Regions from separate parts of the Azospirillum sp. UENF 312511 genome, predicted to be linked through region 3. Evidence: predicted binding sites of a transcription regulator. Region 3 holds the regulator's gene; each other region holds the start of a gene.
The links. The regulator LexA, encoded in region 3, represses DNA repair genes until DNA is damaged. The targets are predictions, from matches to a motif close to ATGTTCTANTTTGGTTC.
Positions count from the first base shown of each region.

Region 1: a site for LexA is predicted at 1,615-1,631, ahead of ACWPN7_RS16405 (S24 family peptidase). Genes of this name have one in related genera too.
Region 2: a site for LexA is predicted at 4,324-4,340, ahead of recA (recombinase RecA). Genes of this name have one in related genera too.

Region 1 covers NZ_JBSNCG010000003.1:1,066,345-1,072,456, forward strand. Annotated here, with positions in the region: gene ACWPN7_RS16385 (portal protein) at 1-217, opposite strand, end outside; gene ACWPN7_RS16390 (hypothetical protein) at 222-623, opposite strand; gene ACWPN7_RS16395 (hypothetical protein) at 707-1,105, opposite strand; gene ACWPN7_RS16400 (hypothetical protein) at 1,147-1,512, opposite strand; gene ACWPN7_RS16405 (S24 family peptidase) at 1,709-2,341, shown strand; gene ACWPN7_RS16410 (hypothetical protein) at 2,416-2,682, shown strand; gene ACWPN7_RS16415 (hypothetical protein) at 2,743-3,387, opposite strand; gene ACWPN7_RS16420 (branched-chain amino acid aminotransferase) at 3,525-4,373, opposite strand; gene ACWPN7_RS16425 (hypothetical protein) at 4,527-4,730, shown strand; gene ACWPN7_RS16430 (succinate dehydrogenase iron-sulfur subunit) at 4,815-5,591, opposite strand; gene sdhA (succinate dehydrogenase flavoprotein subunit) at 5,622-6,112, opposite strand, start outside.
Region 2 covers NZ_JBSNCG010000003.1:2,416,761-2,422,872, reverse strand. Annotated here, with positions in the region: gene ACWPN7_RS22880 (Mpo1-like protein) at 1-43, shown strand, start outside; gene alaS (alanine--tRNA ligase) at 40-2,709, opposite strand; gene ACWPN7_RS22870 (hypothetical protein) at 2,869-3,021, shown strand; gene recA (recombinase RecA) at 3,168-4,247, opposite strand; gene ACWPN7_RS22860 (class I SAM-dependent methyltransferase) at 4,472-4,975, shown strand; gene ACWPN7_RS22855 (PAS domain S-box protein) at 5,002-6,112, opposite strand, start outside.
Region 3 covers NZ_JBSNCG010000003.1:197,786-203,897, forward strand. Annotated here, with positions in the region: gene trpD (anthranilate phosphoribosyltransferase) at 1-37, shown strand, start outside; gene trpC (indole-3-glycerol phosphate synthase TrpC) at 34-822, shown strand; gene ACWPN7_RS12265 (GNAT family N-acetyltransferase) at 858-1,319, shown strand; gene moaC (cyclic pyranopterin monophosphate synthase MoaC) at 1,316-1,810, shown strand; gene ACWPN7_RS12275 (molybdopterin molybdotransferase MoeA) at 1,810-3,027, shown strand; gene lexA (transcriptional repressor LexA) at 3,184-3,882, shown strand; gene ACWPN7_RS12285 (ComEC/Rec2 family competence protein) at 3,908-6,082, opposite strand.

The sequences.
Region 1 (6,112 bases), 870 kb from region 3:
GGTCCACCCGCCGTTCGCCGGGGGTGCCGCCGCCGCGGAAGGGCTGCCCGTTGGGCAGGGCGTGGTCGTAGCAGTCCTGCCAATGGCTTTCCCAGACCGACCGGCGCTCCCGCGCCGCCCGGTAGCGCTCCAGCAGACGCTCCGGCCCGTTCGGCGACGTGGATGCGGCATCCCCCTTGCGGCCCCCTTGGGAAGTGCCGTGCGTGGTGTCCTTCATGGCCTCACTCCCCCAACAGGCGCTTGCGCAGCGGCACCAGCGCGCCGACGTCCAGCGCACCCCGCCAGGACGTCTGGACCGTCCCCGCCCGTCCCCGGTTGCGCCGCTGGATCAGCGCCTCCGCGGCCTTGGCCGGGTCCTTCTCCTCCTCCGTCGCCGGAGCCGGGCCGGCGGCGGGCGGATCGCCGGCGGGTGAGGCCACGGGAGCGGAAGCCTCCACCGCCGGGGCGGCGGGTTCGGGAAGCGGGTCCGGAGGCGCATTCCACCAGGGCGTCGTGGCGGGAGCCGGCTCCGGGACCGCCACGGGCACCGGAGCCGGCTCGGGGGCGGGCGTCGGCGTGGGTTGAGGATCCGGCGCGGGCGCAGGCGGCGGCGCCGGCCGGGGCGCCTTGAACAGGTTCGCCATGGGCGGGGGGTCCTTGTCCGTGATGCGAAAACAGGCCCTTGTATGAAAGGGCGTCGGGAAGGCGGACGGGCCGGCGGCGCGGATCAGGCCGCGGGGACGGGCCTCGCCAGATGCCGGTAGAGCTGCCAGGGCGTCACGATGCCGGGCGCGTGCAGCCCCAGCAGGCGCTTGATCGCCTCGACGCAGGTGAAGGGAGCCCAGGGGGCCGGACGATTCAGGCCGCGCCGCACCGTCGCCGGGGTCACCGCCATGCCCATCCCGTGGTACCAGCCCGGCAGGTCGAAGGCCGCGGGCAGATCGAGGACCGACACGTCGGTGAAGGACGAGAGCGGATCGACGATCACCCAGTGGTGCCCATCGTGCAGCAGCGCGAAGCAGTGGCGGAACCCCGGCTTCAGCAGACGCAGCCACCACAGCTCCGCCTCGCCCCGGAAGACCACCCAGGCATGCGGCGCGTCCGCTCCCTCCCGGCAGGGTATCACTTGGCAGGAATCCATCTGGCAAGGCTGAGGCAGCGGCGTGCTCACTGAACGATGCCCTTCTCGCGCAGCACCGGGCGGAGCCGGTCGAACGCCTCCCGCCACAGGGTGTGGGCGCGCTGCTCGCGGTAACGCGCCGGGTCCGGCGCCATCAGGCGGCGCCCGTAATGGACCAGCACGTGCAGATGGTCGCGGATCAGCAGGCGACGGCGGTACAGCCGGTCCACCGCGCACAGCACGTCGCCGGGCTCGCACGGGCGCTGGATCAGCCCGCGACCGGCGGCGATGCGCGCGCCGGCGGCCTTGGCGTCCTGCGCCTGGACCGACCAGAACCACGCCTCCTCCGCGCTGCCGAACGGTTCCCCGGCGGCGTCGGACAGAACCATGAACGTGTTGCGGTGCTGGACCATGCGTGAGGTCTCCCTGGAAATTGCAGCTTCTGGGTTCGCGGGCGCAGCTTCGCTCTCGGGCGGAGCGCCGGATGGGCCGCGGCACGCGCGGCTGGCGAACACATGTTCACGTTATGTACTGATTAAAGTCCTTCGTCAAGGAAAATATGAATAGGTTCCTAGGGACGGGCTGGTTCGTTTATGTGATTATCCTCCCATGCTCAAACATGCGGACATTTGGCGGGCGATCGACCGCCTCGCGGCCCAGCACGGGCTGTCGGCTTCCGGACTCGCGCGGCGCGCGGGGCTGGACCCGACGACCTTCAACAAGAGCAAGCGGACCACCGGCGACGGCAAGCTCCGCTGGCCCTCGACGGAGAGCGTGTCCAAGGTTCTGGAGGCGACCGGCGCGTCGCTGTCGGAGTTCGTCAGCCTCGTCGGCGATGCCGCGGGCGCCGGCTCGCTCCAGCGGGTGCCGGTCATCGGCTATGCGCAGGCGGGCAACGCGGGTTTCTTCGACGACGCCGGCTTTCCCTCGGGTGTGGGCTGGGACGAGCTTCTGTTTCCCAGCATCGGAGATCCCCACGCCTACGCTCTGGAGATCGCCGGGGACAGCATGGACCCCGTCTACCGCGACGGCGACACCATCATCGTCTCGCCTGCCGCACAGATCCGGCGCAACGACCGTGTCGTCGTCCGCACCAAGGGCGGCGAGGTGATGGCGAAGCAACTCCTTCGCGAAACCGCCACCAAGATCGAGCTGATTTCCATCAACCGCGCCCACCCGGACCGCAGCATCCCGCGCGCCGAGGTCGCCTGGATGGCGCGCATCGTCTGGGCGAGCCAGTAAGCGTCAGCCCTGCGGCACTCTGTCCTAGGACAAATATCCTTTACTGCGTCATCGGAAGAGCTTATCGTCCGGCCATGACCGGACTCTGCGGAACGCCTCGGCGTTCATCCCTTCTGGAAGAGCTTGAACGCCGCCACGACGACGCGCCGCCCCGCAGCGCGGTGCGGACGGCGCTTCTGGAGGGGGCGGAGCGTCACGCCGCCCTCGCCCGCGCCGCCGCTCTTCGCCTGCACGACCGGCTGGCCGCCGAGGCCGCCGGGGCTCCGCGCAACGGCGCCGCTCCCTGCCCGCAGACCGCACGGGCGGCGATGCCTGGCTGTCCCGCCTCACCGGCGCACTGACTCACCACCGCAACGCCGCCAGCGCGCTGATCCGCGAAGGCAGTTGACTCGATCCGACCGTCAGGCGGCGGGAGAGGAGCCGGCACTGCCGGAGTCGGAGGACGTCCCCTCAGCGGCCACGGCGGTGGCGGGCGCGGTCCGCGCCTTCCTTGCGCGCGGTTTGCGAACCGGTGCCGCGGGGGACGGTGCGGCCGCCGGCTCGGCCGCGCCGTCCACGGTCAAAGACACGGATGGCGTCGGCGCCTCCGTCTTCGCCGTGGCCTTCTTCTCAGCGGCTTTCTCTGGGGCCTTCTCTGGGGCCTTGTCCCGGTCGACGGCCTTCTTCAGCACCTTGCTCTTTGAAAAGCCGGCCTCACGCAAGGCCGTCTTCAAATCCTCCCACGCCAAGCGGATTTCCGTCGCGAAGGCCCGCGCGTCGTCGTCACGGTGGGTGCGGAAATACTCCGCCGCCTCCCGCATCTGGGCCGGCAGGGTTTCCGCCCCGGCGCGCACCGCCTCGTTGCGCAGGCGGTTGTGGCGGTCGTCCAGATAGGTGAGGATCTCCGACAACTCCTCCGGCGTGCAGCTTTTCTGAAGCCTGTCGGTGACCACGGGCGCGGCCTTGTCGATCTTCCCGACCAGTTCCGACCGACCGCGCTTCAGGTCCGGATCGTAGACGGTGCGGATCACCTGGATCACGCGGCGGCGTTCGCGGAATTGCATCATCTCCCCCCTCGACAGCGTCCTTCGACGGACCGATTCACCGCTTGGGAGGAATCATGCCGCGGAACCGGCCATCTATCAAGCCGGCTTTCGGGCCGCATACCGCCCGAAAACCGGCATTCCGAGTCAGCCGAAGCGGATCAGCGGAAGGCGAACTCCCAATAGAGCCCGCGCGCGCGCGCCGCCAGGGGGCCGGGTTGCAAGGCGCGCTCCTCGACGCGGGTGACCGGCACCACCTTCGCGTAATTGCCGGTCGAGAAGACCTCGTCCGCCTCCAGCACGTCGCGGGGGCTCAGGGTAGCCTCCTCCACCGCCACGCCGTCGTCGCGCAGCAGGGCGATCACGCGCTGGCGGGTGATGCCGTTGAGGAAGGTCCCGTTGTGCACCGGCGTGCGCACCACCCCGTCCTTGGCGATGAACAGGTTGGCCGTCGCGAACTCCGCCACGCTGCCGATGGGGTCGAGCATGATGGCGTTGTCGAAGCCGCGCTCCCGCGCCTCCTTCAGCGCCAGCCCGGCGTTGGGGTAAAGGCAGGCGGCCTTGGCCTCGGTCGGCGCCATGTCCGGCACCGGGCGGCGGCGGCTGGACAGGCAGGCGGTGAAGCCGGCGGCGCTGGGCAATGGCGCCTCGTAGACCGACAGGACGAAGCGCGTGCTCTCGGCGTCGGGCGCGACGAAGCCCTCCTCCGCGTAGAACATCGGCCGGATGTACAGCTCGGCCTCCTTGGGGAAGCGACGGATGCCGTCCCAGCACAGCTCCTCGATCTCCCCGGCGGTCAGCATGGGGGCGAGGCCCATCACCTGGGCCGAGCGCACGACGCGGGCGCAGTGGCGGTCGAGGTCGGGGGCCACGCCCTGGAAGGCGCGGGCGCCGTCAAAAACGACCGAAGACAGCCAGAGCGCGTGAGTCATCGGGCCGACGATGGCGGGGTTGCCCGCGATCCATTCGCCCTGAATGTAGCTCAACGCCTGACCGGCCGTGCTGCCCATGATCTTCTCCCTTTTTGGCTTCGGGTTGGTTCTATCCGGATGGTTCGCTCCCTCGAAAAGCATACCCCCTCATCGCCGCCGGTCAACCTGCGCAGACGGGCCAGCCGGACGGTTGATGCAGGACACCCTCACCACACCGGGAGCGACCGACCCATGGGCTGGACCTATTCGAGCGCCTTTCCGCAGCCGCTGCGCGCGGCCCCGCCCTTCCCGCCGCCGGGCCAGGACGTTCCCACCCCGGGCCCCCTGACCGACAACCCGGACCTGCCGACCCCCGGCCCGCAGGAGGACATGCCCTCCCCCCTGCCCAACGACGACCTGCCGCCGTCCCGGCCCACCGATCCCGACTTCGCATAAGCGCAGACGCTGAACGGCCAAAGAAAACGGGGCGCCCCCTTGCGGAGGCGCCCCGTTCTTCATCGGTGAACCGAAACGGACGGATCAGCGGCGCTGAACCATCAGCTTCTTGATCTCGGCGATGGCCTTGGCCGGGTTGAGGCCCTTCGGGCACGCCTTGGTGCAGTTCATGATGGTGTGACAGCGGTAGAGGCGGAACGGGTCCTCGAGGTTGTCGAGGCGCTCGCCCGTCATCTCGTCGCGGCTGTCGACGATCCAGCGGTAGGCCTGGAGCAGGATCGACGGGCCGAGGTAGCGGTCGCCGTTCCACCAGTAGCTGGGGCAGGAGGTCGAGCAGCAGAAGCACAGGATGCACTCGTAGAGGCCGTCCAGCTTGGCGCGGTCCTCCGGCGACTGCAGGCGCTCGCGGCTCGGGGCCGGCGACTGCGACTGCAGCCACGGCTTGATCGAGGCGAGCTGGGCGTAGATGTGCTTCAGGTCGGGGACGAGATCCTTGACCACCGGCATGTGCGGCAGCGGGTAGATCTTGACGTCACCCTTCACCTCCTCGATGGCCTTCAGGCAGGCCAGCGTGTTGGTGCCGTCGATGTTCATCGCGCAGGACCCGCAGATGCCCTCGCGGCAGGAGCGCCGGAAGGTCAGGGTCGAGTCGATGTTGTTCTTGATGTAGATGATCGCGTCCAGGATCATCGGGCCGAACTTGTCCAGGTCGACGACATAGGTGTCGACCCGCGGGTTCTGCCCGTCATCCGGCGACCAGCGGTAGATCTTGAAGGTCTTCGCCCGCTTGGCGCCGCTGGCGGTGTTGATGGTCTTGCCGACGCCGACCTTGGAATTGGCGGGCAGGTTGAATTCGACCATGGTTCGTATCCTTGCCTTGCTCTTGCCGCCTTAGTAGACGCGGGCCTTGGGCGGGAACACCTGCACCTCGTCGGTCAGGGTGTAGAGATGGACCGGGCGGTACCCGATCTTCGTCTCGCCCTTGTCCGACACCTCGATGACGGTGTGCTTCATCCAGTTCTCGTCGTCGCGGTCCGGATAGTCCTCGCGGGCGTGGGCGCCGCGGCTCTCCGGCCGGTTCTTCGCCGAGTGGAGCGTGGCGACCGCCTGGTACAGCAGGTTGTCCAGCTCGATGGCTTCGACGAGGTCGGAGTTCCAGACCAGCGAACGGTCGCTGATCGCCATGTCGCTCTTCTTCGCGAAGGTCTGGTCAATGAGCTTGACGCCCTCCTCCAGCACCTCGCCGGTGCGGAAGACCGCGCAGTTGTTCTGCATGGTCCGCTGCATTTCCAGGCGAAGCTCCGACGACTTGATGGAGCCCTTGGCGTTGCGGATGCGGTCGAAGCGCTCCAGGGCGACGTCGGTCGCGGCGGCGGACGACG
Region 2 (6,112 bases), 2.2 Mb from region 3:
ACCCGCGTTGGAGCCGGTGCGCTCGGAGGAGCGGCCCGGTTAAGAAGCGGCTTTCGCCGCCAGCGCCTTCTCAATGGCCTCGACGGCGGCGGGCGCCAGCGCGACGTCCGGACCGCCGGCCTGGGCCATGTCCGGACGGCCGCCGCCGCCCTTTCCGCCCAGAGCCTCCGCACCGACGCGCACCAGATCGACGGCGCTGATCTTGCCGGTCAGATCGTCGGTGACGCCGACGACGATGGACGCCTTGCCCTCGTTCGATGCGATCAGAACGACGACGCCGGAACCGACCTGCTTCTTCAGCTCGTCGGCCATCGGCTTCAGGTCCTTGGCCGGCAGGCCCTCGACCACGCGGGCGGCGAACTTCACGCCCGCGATGTCCTTGGCCTCGTTGCCGCCGTCCGCCTTCGCACCACCGCCCATGGCGACTTGACGACGGAGTTCGGCCAGCTCGCGCTCCATCTTCCTGCGCTCGTCCACCAGAGCGGCGAGGCGCGAGGGGACGTCCTCCGGACGGACCTTCAGGACGGACGCGGCCTCGGTCAGCAGATGATCGCGTTCCGACAGCCAAGCCTTGGCGCCGGTGCCGGTCAGCGCCTCGATGCGGCGCACGCCGGCGGCGACGGCGCCCTCGGCGACGATCGTGAACAGGCCGATGTCGCCGGTGCGGCGGACGTGGGTGCCGCCGCACAGCTCGATCGAGTAGTCACGGTCCAGCTCGCCGTGCGGGCCACCCATGGAGACGACGCGCACCTCGTCGCCATACTTCTCGCCGAACAGGGCCATGGCGCCGGACGCGCGGGCCTCGTCCGGGGACATCAGACGGGTGACGACCTCGCTGTTGCCGAGGATGCGGCGGTTCACCTCGTCCTCGACCGCGGCGATGTCCGCCGGGGTCAGGCCGACCGGCTGGCTGATGTCGAAGCGCAGGCGCTCCTGGGCGACCAGCGAGCCCTTCTGGGTGACATGCTCGCCCAGGCGGCGGCGCAGCGCCTCGTGCAGCAGGTGGGTGGCCGAGTGGTTGGCGCGGATGGCCGAGCGGCGCTCCGTGTCCACGCGCAGTTCCACCACGTCGCCGACCTTCAGCGTGCCCTTGGTGACCGTGCCGACATGGGCCCAGACGGCGCCCAGCTTCTTCTGGGTGTCGGAGACGGCGACCTCGGTGCCCTCGGCGGAGAAGATCACGCCGGCATCGCCGACCTGACCGCCCGATTCACCGTAGAAGGGCGTCTGGTTCACGATGACCAGCACCTCGTCCCCGGCGGCGGCCTGCTCGACGCGGGCGTCGCCCTTGACGATGGCGGTCACTTTGCCCTCGGCGACCTCGGTGTCGTAGCCGAAGAACTCCGTGGCGCCCAGCTCGTCCTTCAGCTCGTACCACAGCTTCTCGGTCGTCGCCTCGCCCGAGCCGGCCCAGGATTCGCGGGCCTTGCGGCGCTGCTCGTCCATGGCGGCCTTGAAGCCGCTCTCGTCGACCGGGCGGCCCTGGGTGCGCAGCACGTCCTGGGTCAGGTCGAGCGGGAAGCCGTAGGTGTCGTACAGCTTGAAGGCGACGTCGCCGGGCAGCGGCTGCCCTTCGCCCAGGCGGGCGACCTCGTCCTCCAGCAGACGCAGGCCGCGCTCCAGCGTCTGCTTGAAGCGGGTCTCCTCCAGCTTCAGCGTCTCGACGATCAGGGCGCGGGCGCGGTTCAGCTCCGGATAGGCGTCGCCCATCTGCTGGATCAGCGCCGGGACGAGGCGGTGCATCAGCGGCTCGCGCGCGCCGATCATGTGGGCGTGGCGCATGGCGCGGCGCATGATGCGGCGCAGCACATAGCCGCGGCCCTCGTTCGACGGCAGAACGCCGTCGGCGATCAGGAAGCAGCAGGAGCGCAGATGGTCGGCGATGACGCGGTGCGAGACGGCGTGCGCGCCGTCCGGCGCGGTCTTCGTCGCCTCGGCGGAGGCCACGATCAGCGCCCGCATCAGGTCGATGTCGTAGTTGTCGTGCTTGCCCTGGAGCACGGCGGCCAGACGCTCCAGCCCCATGCCGGTGTCGATCGACGGCTTCGGCAGGGCGATCAGGTCGTCGGGACCGCGCTGCTCATACTGCATGAACACGAGGTTCCAGATCTCGATGAAGCGGTCGCCGTCCTGGTCGGGCGAGCCCGGAGGACCGCCGGCGATGTGCGGGCCGTGGTCGAAGAAGATCTCCGAGCAGGGACCGCAGGGGCCGGTGTCGCCCATGCGCCAGAAATTGTCGTCGGTCGGGATGCGGATGATGCGGTCGTCCGACAGGCCGGCGACCTTGCGCCAGATGCCCGCCGCGTCCTCGTCGGAGCTGTGGACGGTGACCAGCAGCTTGTCCGCCGGCAGCCCGAACTCCTTCGTCACAAGGTTCCAGGCGAAGGCGATCGCGTCGTCCTTGAAATAGTCGCCGAACGAGAAGTTGCCCAGCATCTCGAAGAAGGTGTGGTGCCGCGCCGTGTAGCCGACATTGTCCAGGTCGTTGTGCTTGCCGCCCGCGCGCACGCACTTCTGCGAGGTGGTCGCGCGCGAATAAGGCCGCTGCTCCGCCCCGGTGAAGACGTTCTTGAACTGCACCATGCCGGCGTTCGTGAACATCAGCGTCGGGTCGTTGCGCGGAACCAGCGGCGACGACTCCACGATCTGGTGGCCGTTCTTCGCGAAAAAGTCCAGGAACGTGCGGCGGATGTCGTTGGCGGTCTTCATAAGCTGTCCAGGCTCCGGCTACGGTCGGCTACAATCGGCGGCGCGGCCTTGTTCGCGGCCGAACCGTGCTTTTAACGTGACTTGCGGTGGCTGTCCACAGAGTGCCCGCGACGGGCACCCGCGCGGCGACAGGCCGCGTGGACGGAGCGCCACATTTGCATGATCGTCAGCGCGGACGGGCGGTGGATCGCCACCGCCCGTCCAATCTCAATGAGGCGCTCACAAGGAGATGAGAGGATGCGGAAAATCCTCGAACTCCTGATCCTGCTGTTGCGGGCGCTCAAGCTGCTGCTTGAGATCCTGAACCGCTAGGACCGGGCCGGCGGGCGGGTGTAGCAGCACCCGTCCGCCCAGCCTGAATGTAAGGTCTTTCCAGCCGTCCGGCAAGACGGCGAAAGCCCCTCCCCGGCGGACCGGAGAGGGGCTTTCACACACAGAAACCGGCTTGCCGCCCGGGATCACTCCGGCGTGGCGGCCTCGCCGTCGGCCTCCGGGGTGCCCATCATGGCGTCGGCGACGAGACCGGCGTTGCCGCGGATCTTCGCCTCGATGGCGTCGGCCGTGGCCGGGTTGTTGCGCAGGTAGTTCTTGGCGTTCTCGCGGCCCTGGCCGATGCGGGTGCCGTCGTAGCTGAACCACGCGCCCGACTTCTCCACCACGCCGGCCTGGATGCCGAGGTCGAGAAGTTCGCCCACCTTCGACACGCCCTCGCCGTACATGATGTCGAACTCGACCACGCGGAACGGCGGGGCCATCTTGTTCTTCACCACCTTCACGCGGGTCTGGTTGCCCACCACCGTCTCCCGGTCCTTGATCGCGCCGATGCGGCGGATGTCCAGACGGACGGAGGCGTAGAACTTCAGCGCGTTGCCGCCGGTCGTCGTCTCCGGGTTGCCGAACATCACGCCGATCTTCAGGCGGATCTGGTTGATGAAGATCACCAGGCAGTTCGACTTGGCGATGGAGCCGGTCAGCTTGCGCAGCGCCTGGCTCATCAGGCGGGCGTGCAGGCCGACGTGGCTGTCGCCCATCTCGCCTTCCAGCTCGGCGCGCGGCACCAATGCCGCCACCGAGTCGACCACCAGCACGTCGACGGCGCCGGAGCGCACCAGCGTGTCGGCGATCTCCAGCGCCTGCTCACCGGCGTCGGGCTGGGAGATCAGCAGCTCGTCCACGTTGACGCCCAGCTTGCGGGCATAGGACGGGTCCAGGGCGTGCTCCGCGTCCACGAAGGCGCAGGTGCCGCCGCCCTTCTGGGCCTGGGCGATGGCGTGCAGCGCCAGCGTCGTCTTGCCCGAGCTTTCCGGCCCGTAAATCTCGATGATGCGGCCGCGCGGCAGGCCGCCGATGCCCAGCGCGATGTCGAGGCCGAGCGAGCCGGTGGAAACGACCTCCGTCTCGACCGTGTTCTCGCGGGCGCCGAGCTTCATGATCGAGCCCTTGCCAAAGGCGCGCTCGATCTGCGCCAGAGCGGCATCCAGGGCCTTCTGCTTATCCATGGAATCCTTCTCGACCAAACGAAGCTGTGCGGACGACATGCCCGTCTCCCCTTGTTAGATCACATCCGCGGCCCCAGGGCCAACGATCTCACCAACGGTCATTCGGTGAGAGGGAATGTACCAGCTTTGTTCCCCTGCGCAAAGCTCTAAGTTCCGCGAATGTTCTCATCACAAGTTAGTAACGATCCGGCGCCGTGCAACGGAATTCCAGCGGCTGCGTTCAAGAGGAGATGCCCCTCCAACGACACCCCGGAAAGCCACGCATGGCGACCGTCCACTCCACGCTCGACCGCATGATCGACCGCCTCACCACCCAGCGCGTCGCGCTCGGCTGGGCCGCCGGCTGCGTCGCGGGAACGCCCGGTTTGGTGATGGAGATCGGTCTGGGGAAGGGCCGCACCTACGACCATCTGCGCAGCCTGTTCCCGCCGCGCGACATCCTGGTCTTCGACATGTGGGCGCGCGTTCCCGCCTCCCTGCGCCCGGACGAGGACCGGCTGTTCCTCGGCGATTTCCGGGACGCGCTGCCCGCCGCCGCGGAGCGCTTCCGCGGCAGCGTGCGGCTGGCCCACGCCGACATCGGCTGCGAGCGGGAGGACGACGAGGACGGCATCCGCCAGTGGATCGGCGGCCTGGTCGAACCTTTCTTGGCGCCGGGCGCGCTGGTCCTGTCGGACCGCCCGATCGGCGCCGGTCGCCGCGGGTGGGAGCCGGTCGACGTGCCGGGAACGGACCGCTGGACCTATCACGGCTGGCGGGTCGGATAAGGCCCCGCCCTATTCTGCCCACCGCGTCACTTCCCGTCCCGGATGACCTCCTTCACCTTGGAGGCCAACTGCTTCAGGGAGAAGGGCTTGGGCAGGAAGTGGGCGACCTCGACCCCGTCGATCTCGCCCAGACGGTCCTCGGCGTAGCCGGAGATGAAGATCACCCGCATGTCAGGCCGCATCTGCCGGACATGGCGGGCCAGGGTCGGGCCGTCCATCTGCGGCATCACCACGTCGGTGATCAGCAGATCGATGCGGTTGCCGTCCGTGTTGATCTGCTGCAGCGCCGCCTCGCCGTTCTTGGCCTCCAGCACCTGATAGCCCTTGTTGCGCAACGCACGGGCGGAGAAGACGCGCACGGCGTCCTCGTCCTCGACCAGCATGATGGTGCCGGAGCCGGTCAGGTCGCTGCCGCGCCGCTCGCGCGGCTCGCCCTGGTCGGGGCGGGCCTCGCCCTTGTGGCGGGGCAACAGGATGGTGAAGGTCGTCCCCTCCCCCTTCTCCGACTCGACCAGCACGAAGCCGCCGGTCTGGCGGACGATGCCATAGACGGTGGACAGCCCCAGCCCGGTGCCCGACCCCACGCCCTTGGTCGTGAAGAAGGGCTCGAAGATGCGCTGGAGATTCTCCTTGGGGATGCCGCAGCCGGTGTCGATCACCTCGATGGACACATACTCGCCGGACGGAATCGTCTCGTGCTCGCGGCGCTGCGCCTGCTCGACCACATGGTTGGAGGTGACGATGGTCAGCCGTCCGCCCCCGGCCATGGCGTCGCGCGCATTGACCACGAGGTTGATGATGACCTGCTCCAGCTGGTTCTGGTCGACCTTCACATAGCCGATGTCCCGGCCGTGGAGCATCTTCAGTTCGATGTTCTCGCCGATCAGCCGGCGCATCAGATTGCCAAGCTCGGCCAGGACGTCGGTCACGCTGAGAATGCGCGGCTGCAGCGTCTGCTGGCGCGAAAAGGCCAGAAGCTGGCGCACGAGATTGGCCGCGCGGTTGGCGTTCTGCTTGATCTGCATGATGTCGCTGAAGGACTGGTCGCCCGGCTTGTGCCGCAGCAGCAGCAGATCGCAGAAGCCGATCATCGCGGTCAGCAGGTTGTTGAAGTCATGGGCGACGCCGCCGGCCAGC
Region 3 (6,112 bases):
TTCATCCGCCACCACCGAACCGGTTGCCGCGCCATGAGCGACGTCCTGACCCGAATCTGCGACGACAAGCGCGCGCTGGTCCACGCCCGCAAGTCCGCCCGTCCGCTGTCCGCGGTGGAGGACGCCGCCCGCAGCGCCGACCCGGCGCGCGGCTTCATCCGCGCGCTGCGCCGCACGGTGGACGGGGGCCGCTACGGCCTGATCGCCGAGATCAAGAAGGCCAGCCCGTCCAAGGGCCTGATCCGCCCGGACTTCGACCCGCCGTCGCTGGCCCGCGCCTACCGTGAGGGCGGCGCCACCTGCCTGTCGGTGCTGACGGACGAGCCTTACTTTCAGGGCTGCGACGACTATCTGCTGGCCGCCCGCGCCGCGGTGGACCTGCCGGTGCTGCGCAAGGACTTCATGGTCGATCCCTACCAGATCGCCGAATCCCGTGCGCTCGGCGCCGACTGTATCCTCATCATCATGGCGGCGCTGAGCGACGCGCAGGCCGCGGAGATCGAGGACGCCGCCATCGCCTGGGGCCTGGACGTGCTGGTTGAGGTGCACAACCGCGAGGAGCTGGACCGCGCCCTTGCGTTGAAAACCCCGCTTCTCGGCGTGAACAACCGGAACCTGAAGACCCTGGCGGTGGACATCGCCACGACCGAGGAACTGGCGGCCCATGTGCCCGCCGATCGCATGCTGGTCGCCGAAAGCGGTCTCTACAGCCCGTCGGACCTGTCGCGCATGGCCGCGGTCGGCGCGCGCTGCTTCCTGGTCGGTGAATCGCTGATGCGGCAGGAGGATGTGACCGCGGCCACCCGCGCCCTGCTCGCCTGAGACAAAACAAGAAAGCAATGGGGAGGAGCGACGCCGTGCCGAACGTGACCATTGCCCGGGAAAGCCCGCTCCAGGACGAAGTGGTTCAGCTCATCGAAGAGCTGGACCGCTATCTGGGCGACTTATACCCGGCCGAGAGCAACCACCTGCTCGACCTGCAATCGCTGGCCAAGCCGGACATCCGTTTCCTGGTCGCCCGGCGGTCGGGAACCGTGGTCGGCTGCGGCGCCATGCGCATCGACACCGACGGTGGCTATGGCGAGGTCAAACGGATGTTCGTCCAGCCGACCGCGCGCGGCGGCCAGATCGGGCGCCGCCTTCTGGAACGCATCGAGGATGAGGCCCGTGCCGCCGGCCTGTCCCTGCTGCGGCTGGAGACCGGCGTCTATCAGGACGAGGCCATTGCCCTCTACCGCAAGCAGGGTTTCGCCAACCGCGGCCCGTTCGGCCCCTACGGTCCGGACCCGCTGAGCCTGTTCATGGAGAAACCCCTATGACCGACCAGCCCGCAAGCGGCTTCACCCACTTCGACGCCGAAGGCCGCGCGGTCATGGTGGACGTGTCCGGCAAGGCCGACACGGAGCGCTCGGCGACCGCCCGCGGCTCCGTCCTGATGCAGCCGGAAACGCTGGCCCTCATCCTCCAGGGCGGCCTCAAGAAGGGCGACGTCCTGTCGGTGGCGCGGCTGGCCGGCATCATGGGGGCCAAGCGCACGCCGGACCTGATCCCGCTGTGCCACCCGCTGATGCTGACGTCGGTCAAGGTGGACCTGACCTGCGACCCCGAGCGCAACGCCGTGGACATCACCGCCACCTGCAAGCTCAGGGGCCAGACCGGCGTGGAAATGGAGGCGCTAACCGCCGTGTCGGTCGCCGCACTCACCGTCTACGACATGTGCAAGGCGGTGGACCGCGGCATGACCATCACCGAGGTGAAGCTGCTGCACAAGGCCGGTGGCAAGAGCGGCGAATGGGGGAGCGCGGTCTGATGCTACAGGTCGGTGAAGCCCGCGCCCGCATCCTCGCCGCCTTCACCGCCCTGCCGGCGGAGACGGTGCCGTTGCCCGACGCGCTGGGGCGCGTCCTGGCGGAGCCCGCCGGCGCTCGCCTGACTCAGCCGCCCTTCGCCGCCGCGGCCATGGACGGCTGGGCCGTCCGCGCCGCCGACATCGTCCCGGCGTCGGCGGAAGCTCCCGTCACGCTGCGCCGCATCGGCGAGTCCGCCGCTGGCCACGCCTTCGCCGGATCGGTCGGCGCGGGCGAGGCCGTGCGCATCTTTACCGGCGCGCCCCTGCCCGCCGGGGCCGACGCCGTGGTGATGCAGGAGGATTGCGAGGACGCCGGGGACCGCGTGCGCGTCGGGCGCGCCGTGCCCGCGGGTCGCTTCATCCGTCCCGCCGGATTGGACTTCACCGCGGGAGAGGAGTTGCTTCCCAAAGGACGGCTGCTCACCGCCCGCGACGTCGCCCTGGCCGCCGCGGCCAACCTGCCCTGGCTGCGCGTCCACCGCCGACCGCGGGTCGCCGTGCTCGCCACCGGGGACGAGATCGCCCTGCCCGGCGATCCGCTGGGACCGAGCCAGATCGTCAGCTCCAACGCGCTCGGCCTCTGCGCGCTGGTCGCCAGCCAGGGCGGCCTCGCCCACAATCTCGGCGTGGCCAAGGACGATCCGGAGCATCTCGCCGCCATGGCCGCCGGGGCGGCCGGCTGCGACCTGCTGGTGACCACGGGCGGCGCCTCGCAAGGCGAGCACGACCATGTGCGCGACGTACTGGGCGGGCTGTCACTGGACTTCTACCGCGTCGCCATGAAGCCCGGCAAACCGTTGATTTTCGGGACGGCGAACGGCGTTCCGCTGCTCGGCCTGCCCGGCAATCCGGTGTCCACCGGGGTGGCCGCCCTGCTGTTCCTGGTGCCCGTCCTTCGCCGTCTCCAAGGCTTGCCCGCCGAGAACACCACGCTCGCGGCGCGGCTCGGCGCGCCGCTGAAGGCCAACGACGACCGCACCGACTTCATGCGCGCCACCCTGTCCACCGGGACGGACGGCGAGCCCATCGCCACGCCCTTCCCGCGCCAGGACAGCGCGATGATGTCCCGGCTGGCCCGGGCCGACGCCCTGATCGTCCGCGAGCCGCAGGCAACCGCCGCCGCTGTGGGCGACCGCGTGACGGTGATCCCGCTGAGCGGCGGTGTCCTGTCGCTTTAATCCGTTCCGCACGGGAAATCCATTTGGGAGTCCTGTCCGTCGATTTGCGATTGATTTCATCCGTAGGGCTTGACGGGGGTTAAGAACCAAACTAGAACAAGATGGAACGTTTTGCTTTTGTTCCATATCTAGTGCGGAACCGGCCGGGAGGCACAAATGCTCACGCGCAAGCAGCATGAATTGCTGCTTTTCATCAACGAGCGGCTCGGACAGGGCGGTGTGTCCCCTTCCTTCGACGAAATGAAGGACGCTCTCAACCTGAAGTCCAAGTCGGGCATCCACCGCCTCATCACGGGGCTGGAGGAGCGCGGCTTCATCCGCCGCCTGCCCCACCGCGCCCGCGCGCTGGAGGTGCTGCGCCTGCCGGAGGGGCTGGAGACCGCCCGCACCCGGCCGCCGCGCGCCAAGTTCGAGCCCAACGTCATCAAGGGCGACTTCAGCTTCGCGGGACGTGAGGCGAACCCGGCGTCCGAATCCGTGCAGTTGCCGCTCTACGGCCGGATCGCCGCGGGCACGCCCATCGAGGCGTTGCGCGACGGTTCCGCCTTCGTGGACATTCCCGCCGCCATGCTCGGCATGGGCGACCACTACGCGCTGGAAGTCGCCGGCGATTCCATGGTGGAGGCCGGCATCCTCGACCATGACACGGTGGTCATCCAGCGCTGCGACAGCGCGGAGAACGGCTCCATCGTCGTCGCCCTGGTCGACGACGCCGAGGTCACGCTGAAGCGCCTGCGCCGCAAGGGCAACACCGTGGCGCTCGAACCGGCCAACGCCGCCTACGAGACCCGCATTTTCGGCGCCGACCGCGTTCGGGTGCAGGGTCGCCTCGTCGGTCTGGTGCGGAAGTACTGACCGCAGGATGCTCCGGGGCGGCGGCTCAGCGCGCCCCGGTCTTTCCATCGGGGAGCTTTCCTCCCATCGTCCACGGGCGGTCGCCGCGCCGACCGCGCACGCTTTCCACCCGGATGCCCTTGTCCGACAGGGTGAGCGTGTGCGCGCCCTCCCGCCGCAGTTGCCAGCGGTCGATGACCAGCGGCGCCCGGCACCCGCGCGACGGGACCGCGACCACCACCGCATCGGCCACCGCGCAATCCTCCGGCAAGGCGTCCGGCTGGCGCAGCAGCGCCACCGTCTTCCCCTGCGCGCGGTAGAGGCACCCCAGGGCGTCGCAGCGCAGCCGCCCGTCCAGGCTCACCCCGGCGAGCGGCCAGACATCCTGACCGGCCTTGTCCTCCGGCTTTTCCATGCCGCCGCGCCGCCTCCACGTGTTGGCGACCCGGCCATCGCTGGCGGTGGAGAGGCTGAGGATCCCATCCGCGCCGCGCGCGCCCATCAGTTTTCCGTCCTCCGACACCAGGATGTCGGGCCGCGGCGCGACGGCCGGGGCGACCAGCCCGCCGGCCAAGGCCACCAGCCCCAGCCAGCGCCAGCGTCCCGTCCAGATGGCCAGCCACAGCCCGCCCAGAGTGACCGCCGCGATGGCGGCGTCCGGCATGGCCGGCAGAAACGCCGTCGCTCCGGGCAGCGCCGCGGTCCGCTCCGCCGTCTCGATGACCAGCCGGACGCCCCAGCTCATCGCCGTCACCGCCGGCCCCTCCAGCCCGAAGGGCAGCAGCAGGTAGGACAACAGGCTGAAGGGCATGATCCACACCGTCGTGATGGGAATCGCCACCATGTTGGACAGCACACCGTAAAAGGCGACCTGCTGGAAATGGTAGAGCCCGTAAGGCGTCGTCGCGACGGTCGCCACCACGCTGGAAAAGGCGATGCCGCCCAGCGCCATGGCGCCCTTGCCGAGCCAGCCCATGTCGCGCCGCCGCCGCACCGCCCAGGGCGTGAAGCGTTCGAAGGCGGCGATCAGGGCGACGACCGCCGCGAAGGACATCTGGAAGCTCGGCCCCAGCATCCCCTCCGGGTCATAGAGGACGGTGACGATGCCGGCGAAGGCGACCAGCCGCATGCTGATCGGCGACCGATCGGCGATCACCGCTCCCATGACCAGACCGGTCATCAGCACCGACCGCAGCGTCGGCAAGGGCGCCCCCACCAGCAGCGTGTAGAGGATGGCCGACAGGATGCCGGCCAGCGCCGCGATCTTCTTGATCGGCCAGCGCAGCGCCACCCAGGGAACCAGCGCCAGCAGCGCCCGCACCACCCAGAAGACGATCCCCGCGGCGATGCCCACATGCAGGCCGGAAATGGACAGGAGGTGCGCCAGACCGCTGTCGCGGAAGGCGTCCATCATCGGTCCCGGAATCGCCGCCGCGTCGCCGTTCAGCAGGGCGGCGGTGACGCTGGCCTCCGCGGAATCGCTCACGACGGCACGCACCCGCTCGGCGATGGCGGCGCGCGCCCGCTCAAAGGCCACCGTCACCCGGCGCCAGCCGTCGGGCGGCGGCGCCTCCTGGGCGACGGGGGCGCCCATGACGAAGCCGACCGCGCCGAAGCCTTCGAAATAGGCGCGCCGCTGCAGGTCGAAGGCTCCCGGCTCCGCCGGGGCGGCCGGCGGGTGGAGCATGGCGCGCAGCCGTACCACCGTCCCGGCCTCCGGCGGTGTCACCTTGGCCGGCAAATGCAGGCGGACCCGCTCCGGCGTCGCCTCCGGGGCCAGCCGCTCCACCATCGGTTCACCGATCATCAACCGCGTGCCGGTGGGCTGCCGTTCGATCGCCAGCACCCGCCCGGTGACCTGCACCGGTCCAAGCTCGCGCGTCAGCATTGGCGCCATCGCCGCCACGCTGTGCAGTTGCGCCGCCGCGAAACCCAGAGCGACGCTCAACAGCCCCAGCAGCAGAACGACCGGCGCCAGACGCCGCCGCACCAGCCACAGCAGAGCCAGACAGCCGACCACGGCGCCCGGCCCCAGCCAGAGCGGCGGCTCGGCATGCAGGCCGAAATACAGGGCCACACCCGCCCCGGTCCCCACGGGCAGCCACAGCGCCCAGCGCTCCCGTTCCGCGGCAAGGCATTCCAGAGCCGCAACGAGAAGGCGCGCGCCGACGCCGCGACGGACAGGACCGGCATCGCCCTCCGCCGCCAAACCTCCGGCCATGCCCTCTTCAACCCCGTGGGCCATACTGTC